Regions from separate parts of the Agrobacterium vacciniicorymbosi genome, predicted to be linked through region 2. Evidence: riboswitches for the same ligand, from Rfam matches in the RefSeq annotation. Region 2 holds a riboswitch; each other region holds the start of a gene.
What was found. A riboswitch is a leader RNA that binds a small molecule or an ion and turns the genes downstream of it on or off. The one in region 2 is predicted to bind cobalamin.
Positions count from the first base shown of each region.

Region 1: another riboswitch for cobalamin. It lies ahead of bluB (5,6-dimethylbenzimidazole synthase); the one in region 2 lies ahead of nrdH (glutaredoxin-like protein NrdH).
Region 3: another riboswitch for cobalamin. It lies ahead of ABUK73_RS04290 (CbtB domain-containing protein); the one in region 2 lies ahead of nrdH (glutaredoxin-like protein NrdH).

Region 1 is NZ_JBETMF010000001.1:379,203-382,471, reverse strand. Features, by position in the region: gene ABUK73_RS01975 (phospholipase D family protein) at 1-1,284, opposite strand, end outside; gene ABUK73_RS01970 (hypothetical protein) at 1,336-1,524, opposite strand; cobalamin riboswitch at 1,622-1,802, shown strand; gene bluB (5,6-dimethylbenzimidazole synthase) at 1,878-2,564, shown strand; gene radC (RadC family protein) at 2,577-3,269, opposite strand, start outside.
Region 2 is NZ_JBETMF010000009.1:65,710-68,978, forward strand. Features, by position in the region: gene ABUK73_RS15190 (hypothetical protein) at 115-1,164, shown strand; cobalamin riboswitch at 1,289-1,508, shown strand; gene ABUK73_RS15195 (hypothetical protein) at 1,531-1,839, opposite strand; gene nrdH (glutaredoxin-like protein NrdH) at 1,838-2,059, shown strand; gene nrdI (class Ib ribonucleoside-diphosphate reductase assembly flavoprotein NrdI) at 2,116-2,514, shown strand; gene nrdE (class 1b ribonucleoside-diphosphate reductase subunit alpha) at 2,502-3,269, shown strand, end outside.
Region 3 is NZ_JBETMF010000002.1:220,239-223,507, reverse strand. Features, by position in the region: gene ABUK73_RS04305 (RrF2 family transcriptional regulator) at 15-428, shown strand; gene ABUK73_RS04300 (hypothetical protein) at 442-768, opposite strand; gene ABUK73_RS04295 (CbtA family protein) at 770-1,483, opposite strand; gene ABUK73_RS04290 (CbtB domain-containing protein) at 1,497-1,679, opposite strand; cobalamin riboswitch at 1,830-2,044, opposite strand; gene ABUK73_RS04285 (hypothetical protein) at 2,159-2,593, shown strand; gene ABUK73_RS04280 (cytochrome c) at 2,604-3,269, opposite strand, start outside.

The DNA.
Region 1 (3,269 bases), on a different contig from region 2:
CGAGCCGATAAAACCGATCTCTCCATCGCGCGTAAACGCCTTAGTGTGAAGGCTGGCCTGGCCTGAACCGCGCAAGGAGAAGGATTTGTGATGATCGGCCAGCGAGCGCAGTTCGTGGATTTTGATGCCGTTGATCAGAAGTGGCCGGCGATATCGCGAATATCCCGCATGCACGGCGGCGACATCGGTCGCGGCCAGTGAGTTGGTAAGAACGCTGACTTTGACACCTTCGGCGGAGAGGCGTGACAATGTTTCCACGCCTTTCAGGCCGGGAATGAAATAGGGCGAGGTGATGCTCAGCTTTTTCTCGGTCTCTTCCATCACCGGCAGCAGCGTTTCCATCAGGAAGTTGTGGCCGCTGCGGCGTTTTCCGGCAGCTTTCTCCGGCGGGTCGGCAACCACCTGCGCACTTTCCACCCAGTGCAGATTGTCGGACATCAGGAAATTGCCGGAATGGTGCTGGCTTTCCACTTGCGCCAGATAAGGCCGCGCGGCATTGCCGGAGGCCAGAACATCCATGCGGCGACGCAGCTTGGCGAGCTTGCTGGGGCGCCGCGCCAAAAGCGAGCGCACAGGAACGGCGACCGCACTGTTCCAGTAATCGTCGAAGATTTCTTCTGCTTGCGCGATGCAATCGCCATGAGCGATCACATCGAAATCGCGGAAATTCGCCTGTTCCGCTGCATCGAAATAGGCGTCACCAATATTGCGCCCGCCAACGATCAACACCCGGCCGTCAGCAATCCAGGCCTTGTTGTGCATACGACGATTGACGCTGCGAAACCGCAACAGCAGTTCCAGCCCGCGCCGGAAGACGTTCTCCCGAGCCTTGGTGGGGTTGAACAGTCGCAATTCGATGTTGGGGTGGCTGTCGATGGCGTGGAAGGCGCGATCCGAAATGGACACGCCGAGATCGTCCAGCAGAAGACGGACGCGCACGCCACGGTCTGCCGCGGCGATGACTTCGCGCATCATCAATTGCCCGGTCAGATCGGCATTCCACATGTAATACATGAGATCAAGGCTGCGCCCGGCGGCGCGGGCGGCTTCTACCCGCGCTGCAAACGCACCGAGATTGGACTGGATAAGAGACAGTGCATTACGTTCTGCATGGGCGTTCTGGAGATCGGTCCAGTGACGGTCGAGCGGTGTTGCGTCCGGCTCCTTCCGCAAAGCTGCGGAGGCGATTTTGATGATGATTTTGTCACGATGGCGAGAAGCGAGGGCGATACCCGCGACAAGGACGACCACGATTGAGATGGCGAAGGCTACAATGGCAGTCACAATTATGGTTTCACTCGCGTCGGTTCCCTGTCCCGGATATTGCCTGTCGTATCAATGGATTTCAATATTCCGCTTGTCGGCTTCTTCCTTGATGATGTCTTCCACCATCTGCCGTTTCAAGGCGGGGTCACCCAACAGATAATCTTCTGCAAGTTCAAAAATGGATTTCGGGCTTTCCTTGTGGGTGAGCGTATCGAGATCCTGGCCGATCTGTTGGCGAAGTTCGCTATAGTGGTCCATATTGGTTCTCCATTTGCGAAGAGAATGCGCGGGGCGGGCAGCGGTTCCGGTCCTCATGGAAATGAAGCGGGGCTCTTGCGTCGCGATGCTCTGGCGGTCATAAAGCAGCCAGTCAGGTGCCTGCTTTCAAGCGGGAGAATCGGGAACGCGGTGAAAGCCCGCGACGTGCCCAACGCTGTAAGGTGGACGCGGATTGCCATAGACCACTGAGAAATCGGGAAGGCGGCAATGCGCGGACGAAGCCAAGTCAGAAGACCGGCCTGATGCCATAGACCGAACCGCATGGACGGCGGCAGGTTGTTGATGGGTGGGATGCTTTCGGCGTCCGACCTGTGCATTGTTGGGGATTGACGATGCGGCCCGATGAGTTTCAGAACGCGCTGGTAAAATCGTGCGAGTTTTCAGACAGCGACAAGCAGGCGGTCTACCGCGCCATAGAAACGCGCCGCGATGTGCGCGACCAGTTTCTGCCCGATCCGTTGCCGGAAGAACTGGTGGAACGCCTGCTCAAGGCCGCACATTCCGCCCCCTCGGTCGGCTTCATGCAGCCATGGAATTTCACGCTCGTCACCGATGCTGATGTCAAAGAGCGCGTATGGCAGGCCTTCTCCCGCGCCAATGCCGAAGCCGCCGAGATGTTCGGGCAGGAGCAACAAGCGCTTTACCGCAGTCTGAAGCTAGAAGGCATTCGCAAGGCTCCACTGTCCATCTGCGTGACCTGCGATCCGACGCGCGGCGGCCATGTCGTTCTCGGCCGCACCCACAATCCACGCATGGATGTCTACTCCACCGTCTGCGCGGTGCAGAACCTGTGGCTTGCAGCACGCGCCGAAGGCATAGGCGTCGGTTGGGTCAGCATTTTTCACGATGCCGATATTCGCGACATCCTCGCTATTCCACCGCACATCGAAATCGTCGCATGGCTCTGTGTCGGGCGGGTCGATACGCTTTACGGCGAGCCGGAACTGGCCGTCAAAGGCTGGCGGCAGCGGCTGCCGCTGGAGGAGCTGGTGTTTCGGGATAAATGGGGCGCTAGTTAAGGCGGAAGCGCTCTAAATCAACCGCAGACCCTTGAAGCTGACATGCCCATCCTTGCCGATGATGATGTGGTCATGCACGGCAATGCCAAGCGGCTTGGCCGTATCGATGATGGTTTTGGTCATATCGATGTCAGCGCGGGACGGGGTCGGATCGCCGCTGGGATGGTTGTGGACGAGGATGATGGCGGTGGAGGACAGCTCCAGCGCTCGGCGCACCACCTCACGCGGATAGACCGGCGTATGATCAACCGTGCCGTGGCCCTGCACTTCATCAGCAATCAGCACATTGCGCTTGTCTAGGAAGAGGATGCGAAACTGTTCGCGGGCTTCATGCGCCATGGCGGCGTGGCAATAATCGATGACGGATGACCAGGAGCCCAGAACCTGCTTGTTGCGGATTTCGCTTTTCAGCATGCGCTGGGACACAGACGCGATAAGCTTGAGATCGAGCGCCACCGCTTCGCCAACGCCTTTCACTTCCTGAAGCAGAGCAATCGGCGCACCCATGACACCGCCGAAGGTGCCGAAGCGTGCGATCAGCGCCTTTGCGATCGGCTTGGTGTCTCTTCGTGGAATAAGCCGGAATAGCAGAAGCTCCAGCAGCTCGTAATCGGCCAGCGCCGCATCGCCATTGTCGCGATATTTGGCGCGCAGACGCTCGCGGTGGCCGTGGTAATGCGCCATGTCGCCGTCTGGAGATGGCGT
Region 2 (3,269 bases):
ATGTGCCCGCTCCAGCTGGATTTGACAGCTGGTATGATGCCTTTTCTACCCAGGAAATCCGTGACATGCCGATAAGTTTGGTTATGATCTTAAGTTGTATAAAGAGGATAATCCATGAGCGTTACGGTTGATAGCTCCGAGTCCAGCAAGCGCAGCATTTTTGTCGTTCTTGGACAGGTGGTTTTGATTTCGGTTGTGGCCATGATTGGCTGGAATATTGCGATGCCGGGGCTCGATCCTGCGTTCATGGAAGCGCAGTCGAGGAATGGTCTTCCCTCGCAGCTCTCGATTCTAGCGTTGGGGGTGGGCTCTATTCTGACGGCGTTTGCGCTGGGGCAGATCGTTCGCCTCTTTGTTCCGCGTCTGGAAAACAGCGTGGCGCTGGTCGTGGTTGAGAATATCCTCGCACTGGTTTTGGCCGTGTCGCAGGCTTCTGGCATTGCGCAGATGGTATCGACCATGGGTTTTCTGGCTGATGCCAGTTCCTTTGGCGTGGCGGTCATCGTCGCGTCGCTGGTTGGCGGTGTGGCCGTACTTCTGTTCTTGTCGCGATTTGTCGTTCTACCAAGTCTCGTCGCCGGTTTCTGGATTTTGTGGCTTCTGCCCGCGCTGATGACGCTGCCATCTCAGCTGTCTTCGTCTTTTGAAATGTTGCGAGTTGGCGCTGTCGGCGGCTCGCAGTTTCTGTTGGCAATCGGCATCATTGCTGTCGCGGTCGGCCTGGTGGTCTTTGCCATACGTGCCGTGCTGGGCAATCAGGATAAGAAGGCGGCTACGGGTTCGATACGCTGGATGAATGTGGTCGTTTGGCCTCCCTTGCTTGCGGCAACTGCCAGCAGCTATGTCCTGATGCCGCTGGCCTTTCTGGCGCCGGATTCGCTGCCGGACGCACAGTGGCTGAGGGTTTATGTTTTCGCCGTGACGGCCGTCTTGATTCCCGTTTTCGTTTTTGGCTACCGCCGTTTCTTCGCGAATAGGGGCGTGATCTTACCCCTGACCACAATGCTGATTCTTGCTGCGGTTCAGATCGTTCTGGTGGTTGGCGGAGCCTTTGCAACCGAGCAGATCATGTTGCCACTTCCTTTTAGTGGCACGACCCTGCTGGTCCTGGTCGCCGTGATCTATGCCCTCATTGACGCGCTACGCGCACCCTCGACGCATTAGTCAGGGTGCCAAAAGGCCCTCAACGGGCAGGCGTACTCAACGCCTCTTCCGCCTAGCCTCAACGTTTTCCCCATCTCATTTCTCACAAATCGCAATAAGTCTTGACGGGAAATTAACCTAGTCTACTATATGTAGTGTTCTAGGTTCCTTCGAGTCGCAAGACTTGTGAGGCTAAGATGGGAATACGGTGCGTTCATGATGAGCGTTCAAAAGCCGTAGCTGCCCCCGCAACTGTAAGCGGTGAGTGTCTGTTCCAAAATGCCACTGGGTCATGTCGATCCGGGAAGGTGGGATAGATACGTTGATCCGTGAGCCAGGAGACCTGCCTAGAGCGATTACGTCAACGGGCGGGGTGTCCGGGAGCTATTACGTCTGTTGCGGCATGGAGCCGCGCGTGTCGTGTTCCCGAATGTCCTGCATGAGCTGCTTCGGGGTGAAGTCCATGTCCAGTTTGTTTTTCTTGTCCAGTGCCTTTTCGCGAAGGTGTTCAACACTCGTGTGACTGTCTGCGGGTGGCGTAAGCCGTTCCCGATAGTCTGCGTCTGCCAGATGACGTCGCATCTTTTGTGAGGTGCGGTGCCTGTCGGCCTGTGTTCGCTTCCATTGCCATGTCGTCCACGCGCTTCGTCCGGTTGCGCGTTCGCTCTCGCTTGTCCAATCCCAAGAGGAAATCATGACCATTACCGTCTACAGCAAACCCGCCTGCGTCCAATGCACTGCCACCACCCGCGCGCTGGACCGTCAGGGCATCGATTACAGGATTGTCGATGTCTCCGAGGATGCTGATGCCTATGCGCTGGTGCAGGGGCTGGGCTACCGCCAGGTGCCTGTGGTTATTGCCGGTGAACAGCACTGGGCAGGCTTCCGTCCGGATATGATCGGCGCTCTTGCCTGAGCCTATAGCCGCCTCGCTCCAGCAGGGCGTGCAGCGTTCAGCCAGCCGGGGATGTGATGGGCCTGATCGTTTATTATTCCAGCCGTTCGGAAAATACCCATCGCTTTGTCGAAAAGCTGGGTGTGCGGGCTTTGCGTCTGCCGCTTTCGGCAGATGAGGACGCGCCCGAGGTGGACGGGCCTTACGTGCTGCTGACGCCCACCTATGGCGGCGGAGGGCTGAAGGGGGCGGTGCCCAAGCCCGTGATTCATTTTCTCAACAGTGTTGCCAACCGCAGTCTCATCCATGGCGTCATCGCCGCGGGTAACACGAATTTCGGCGCGGCCTTCGCCTCGGCGGGAGACATCGTATCGCGCAAATGCGCGGTGCCGTTTCTCTATCGCTTCGAGCTTCTAGGCACGCCCGAAGATGTCGCCAATGTCAAACATGGATTGGAACGATTTTGGATACGTTGACCACCATCTCCCCCAAGCCCTCGCAGGGTCATGCGGTGAAATCCACTGAACCGACGCTGGATTACCACGCGTTGAACGCCATGCTGAATCTCTATGATGAGGATGGGCACATTCAGTTCGAAAAGGACCGCATGGCGGCCCGGCAGTATTTTCTGCAACATGTGAACCAGAATACGGTGTTCTTCCATAACCTGCGGGAAAAGCTCGATTATCTGGTCAGTGAGGGATATTACGAGCAACAGGTGCTCGATCAGTATTCCTTCAACTTCGTGCGTGATCTCTTCGATTACGCCTATGCGAAGAAGTTTCGCTTCCCGACCTTCCTCGGCGCGTTCAAATATTACACCAGCTACACGCTGAAAACCTTTGACGGAAAACGCTATCTGGAGCGCTACGAAGACCGCATCTGCATGGTGGCGTTTACGCTGGCGCAGGGCAACGAGCAGCTGGCGCGCGATCTTGTGGACGAGATCATTTCCGGGCGTTTCCAGCCCGCGACGCCGACCTTCCTCAATGCGGGCAAGAAGCAGCGCGGCGAACTCGTGTCGTGCTTCCTGCTGCGGGTGGAAGACAATATGGAATCCATCTCGCGTGGCATCAATTCTGCCTTGCAGCTCTCCAAGCGCGGCGGCGGTGTGGCGCTGTCGCTTACCAATATTCGCGAGGCCGGTGCGCCGATCAAGCAGATCGAAAACCAGTCTTCCGGCATCATTCCGGTCATGAAGCTGCTGGAAGATGCGTTTTCCTACGCCAAC
Region 3 (3,269 bases), on a different contig from region 2:
GAAGGAATTTGAGGATGAGGCAGGACAGTCGGCTTTCGCGCATGCTGCATGTTTTGATCCACATGGATAAGCACGATGGGGCGATGACATCGGAGATGATCGCGCAGATGCTGGACGCCAACCCCGTCGTTATCCGCCGCACGATGGCGGGCCTGCGCGATGAGGGTTTCGTGCTATCGGAAAAAGGCCATGGCGGCGGCTGGCGGCTGGCTCGCCCTCTCGACCAACTGACGCTTTTCGATATCTACTGCGCCGTTGGCGAGCCATCCATCTTCGCTGTTGGACCTGCCTATGACATGCCGGGATGTCACATTGAGCAGGCGGTCAACGCGACACTGAAGGGCGTGTTCGATGAGGCCGAGCAACTGTTGCGCAGCCGGTTTTCACAAGTCACGCTGGCCGATGTGGCGAAGGGGCTGGCGGGATAGCGTTGATATCCGCCTAGCCCCGATCGAGCACGCGGCAGGAGCGCACCGGACCTTCGGGAAGTGCATGTGTCATCGCCCGCCTGAGATCGCGGCTGTTGATGTGCAGGCTGCGGTCGAAGGGTAGAGCCAGCCGGGTGATCTTGGCGGTGGCGGCGCTGATAAAGGCCTGGTGGTTTTCCGCGAAAAATCTGATGCAGGCCTCCCTGCCCGGCTCTTGCGGCAGAAGCGCCTTGAAGGCGAGCCGATGCATGGCGCAGAGCGCGCCATGACCGGGGACGGAAAAACGCAGGGCTTGAAGCTCATCACTCCATTCCACTGCGTTTTCCCTAGCTTGCGTCATGTTACTTGGCCGTCTCGAAACGCTTGAGGAACAACCCGCTCAACGAACCGAGGATGAGCCAGAACACGAAACTTGTTACCGTTGCCAGCACAACGAAGCGGCGCTCCAGGGGCAGAGGTGCCAGCGCATGTTCGCCTTCCGGCGGCAGCGGGGCGCCGACGACATGCGGCGCGACGATTAGCACCAAAGCGAGGATGATCGCCCATGGTTCGCCCCGTTTGAAGGCCAGCAGCGCAATGCCGCCAGCCGTTGCGGCAACGGTTGCGATCCACCAGATCTGCCGTGCTTCAAGCGCAGCAGCCGGGCTGCCCGGCAGTTCCGGCGGCAGGCCGATCATCGGGGCGAGCATGACAGCGGCAAAACCGGCAAGACCCCAGAACAGGCCCTCACGCCAGCCGCCCTGCGTGCTGCGCAGCGAAATCAGCGCTGTCAGCACCAGCGCATAACCGATTGCCGTCAGCACATTGGCGGCGATGGTGTAGGCATTGCGCTCGAAACCATCGGCAGGCGCCCATGCTTCTGTATCATGGTGATGGTCCGCGGGTGTTGCCGCATCATGGCTGTGGGCGGGGGCCGCTTCGCCACCGGCGCTCTCAAAGGTTTCCGCCTGAAGGATGAGCGGCGTGGTGCCAATGGCCTGCATGGCGCTGACGGCGAGACCGGCAATCAGCCCCACCAGAACGGCGGAAAAGACGATATTTCGGAAAAATGGCATGGTTCATCTCCCCTCAATGGCAAGGGAAAGCGTTGGCATGGCGCGTGTCATGCGCCGCATTGTGCACGGCTTCGACATGCGAAAAGCCCACGAAGCCGACGATGAACAGGCCGAGTGCGGCTGCCGTCAGCGATTGCGCGATTTTCGATGTTTTGGATGAGACGGCAGATGACGCCGTATTCTGCTGGATAGACATGGTGACCCTTTCCTGTGCGGATGGGCGCTGTTCTGATCAAACGCCGCACGACCGCATTCAACATTCACCACGGGGAAAGAGACACATGGTTTTAAAGGCGGGAGGACCCGACCTGCCAACCGTGCTTGCCCGGACACCCCGCCGGTATTGACGACACTTCACGCAATGGCAGGTCTCCTGGCTCACGGGTCGTTACCTTGAAAACACCTTCCCGATCCGGGCTTGCCAGATCAGTGGTCTTTGTTTTCAGGCTCTCCGTTCACAGTTGCGGGGGCAGCCACGAATGAGAGCGAATGCTCGCTCCTATCGTATTCCCTTTTCACTTTCCGAGCGAACCCGGAAAGACCATCACACTCCTGTTATCAGGCCTTTGGCTATGCAGAGTCAATATCCGCAAAAAACGCAATAATTGTTTTCTAAAAATTAAGAAACTTTAGATTGTATTTGCATGTGAACAACAACTTAAAAGGACGTGTCAGATGGTGGACTTTGTATCAGTAAATCCTAGTTCCGGCGGTTTCCGGGTCGGACGAAATCTCAACGAAAAGATGGAAATTGGATCTAATCATATTTCCGTCGGAACCGGTCTGTTGGCGACTTTTGTGAGTAACGAGCTACGTGCAAACGGAAAGTATGACCGACTCGGAAACAAAGGCGACTTCGAAATTAGCGTTTCACCAAGTGGCGAGCTTTTTGAGGTTAAGGTCGTGCTAACTGGTAATCTTGCTGACCGATCAAGACAATTTATTGCATCCGCAAAGCAAGTAAGCGCGCACTGCGTAGGACTCTTTCAGCAGTCTGGCGACCTCTCGATGAAACTCACCCAAAACAATGGATGGGGTCCTTTCCATTCCAAGATCGATATCGACATAAGCTGGGCACCGGTAAGCCTTTATGTGATGCCCACGGACTAAGAGCAGATAGTTACCGCGACGGTACCGCCTTGAGATAGGCCGCAATGGCGTTGCGGTCTTCGGCTGTCAGGTGTGCCATGTTCTGCTGGACCTTGACCATGGAGCCGCCCGCGCTGTCGAAGTCCGGGGTGAAGCCGGTTTCGAGGTAGTTGGCGATATCGGCTTTCGTCCATGAGCCGATAGCCTGCGACCCGGGCGTGATATCGGGAATGCGCCCCTCGCCTTCCGGGTTCGGGCCACCGGCCAGCCACTGGTCTTTCAGGAAACCGCCCAGCGCATCACGCGGGGTGTGACATTCGCCGCAATGGCCGGGGCCTTCTACCAGATATTGGCCGCGCACGACCTCTGCATCCGCATTGGCGAGTTCCACGCGCGGCTGGCCCTTATCGAAATACAGGAACTTCCAGCCGCCGAGGCTGAGGCGGATGTTGAAGGGGAATGGCAGATCGTGGCCGGGCGCATCATTGGCGCTGGCGGGCAGTGTTTTCAGATAGGCGAAAAGGTCGTTGATGTCCTGCGGCGTCATCCGCGCATAGGATGCGTAGGGGAAGGACGGATAGAGATGTTCGCCGTTCTTGCCGACGCCTCGCGTCATCGCATCGCCGAACTGCGCCACCGTCCAACTGCCGATGCCATGTTGCGGATCGGGCGAGATGTTGGGCATGTGGAAGGTGCC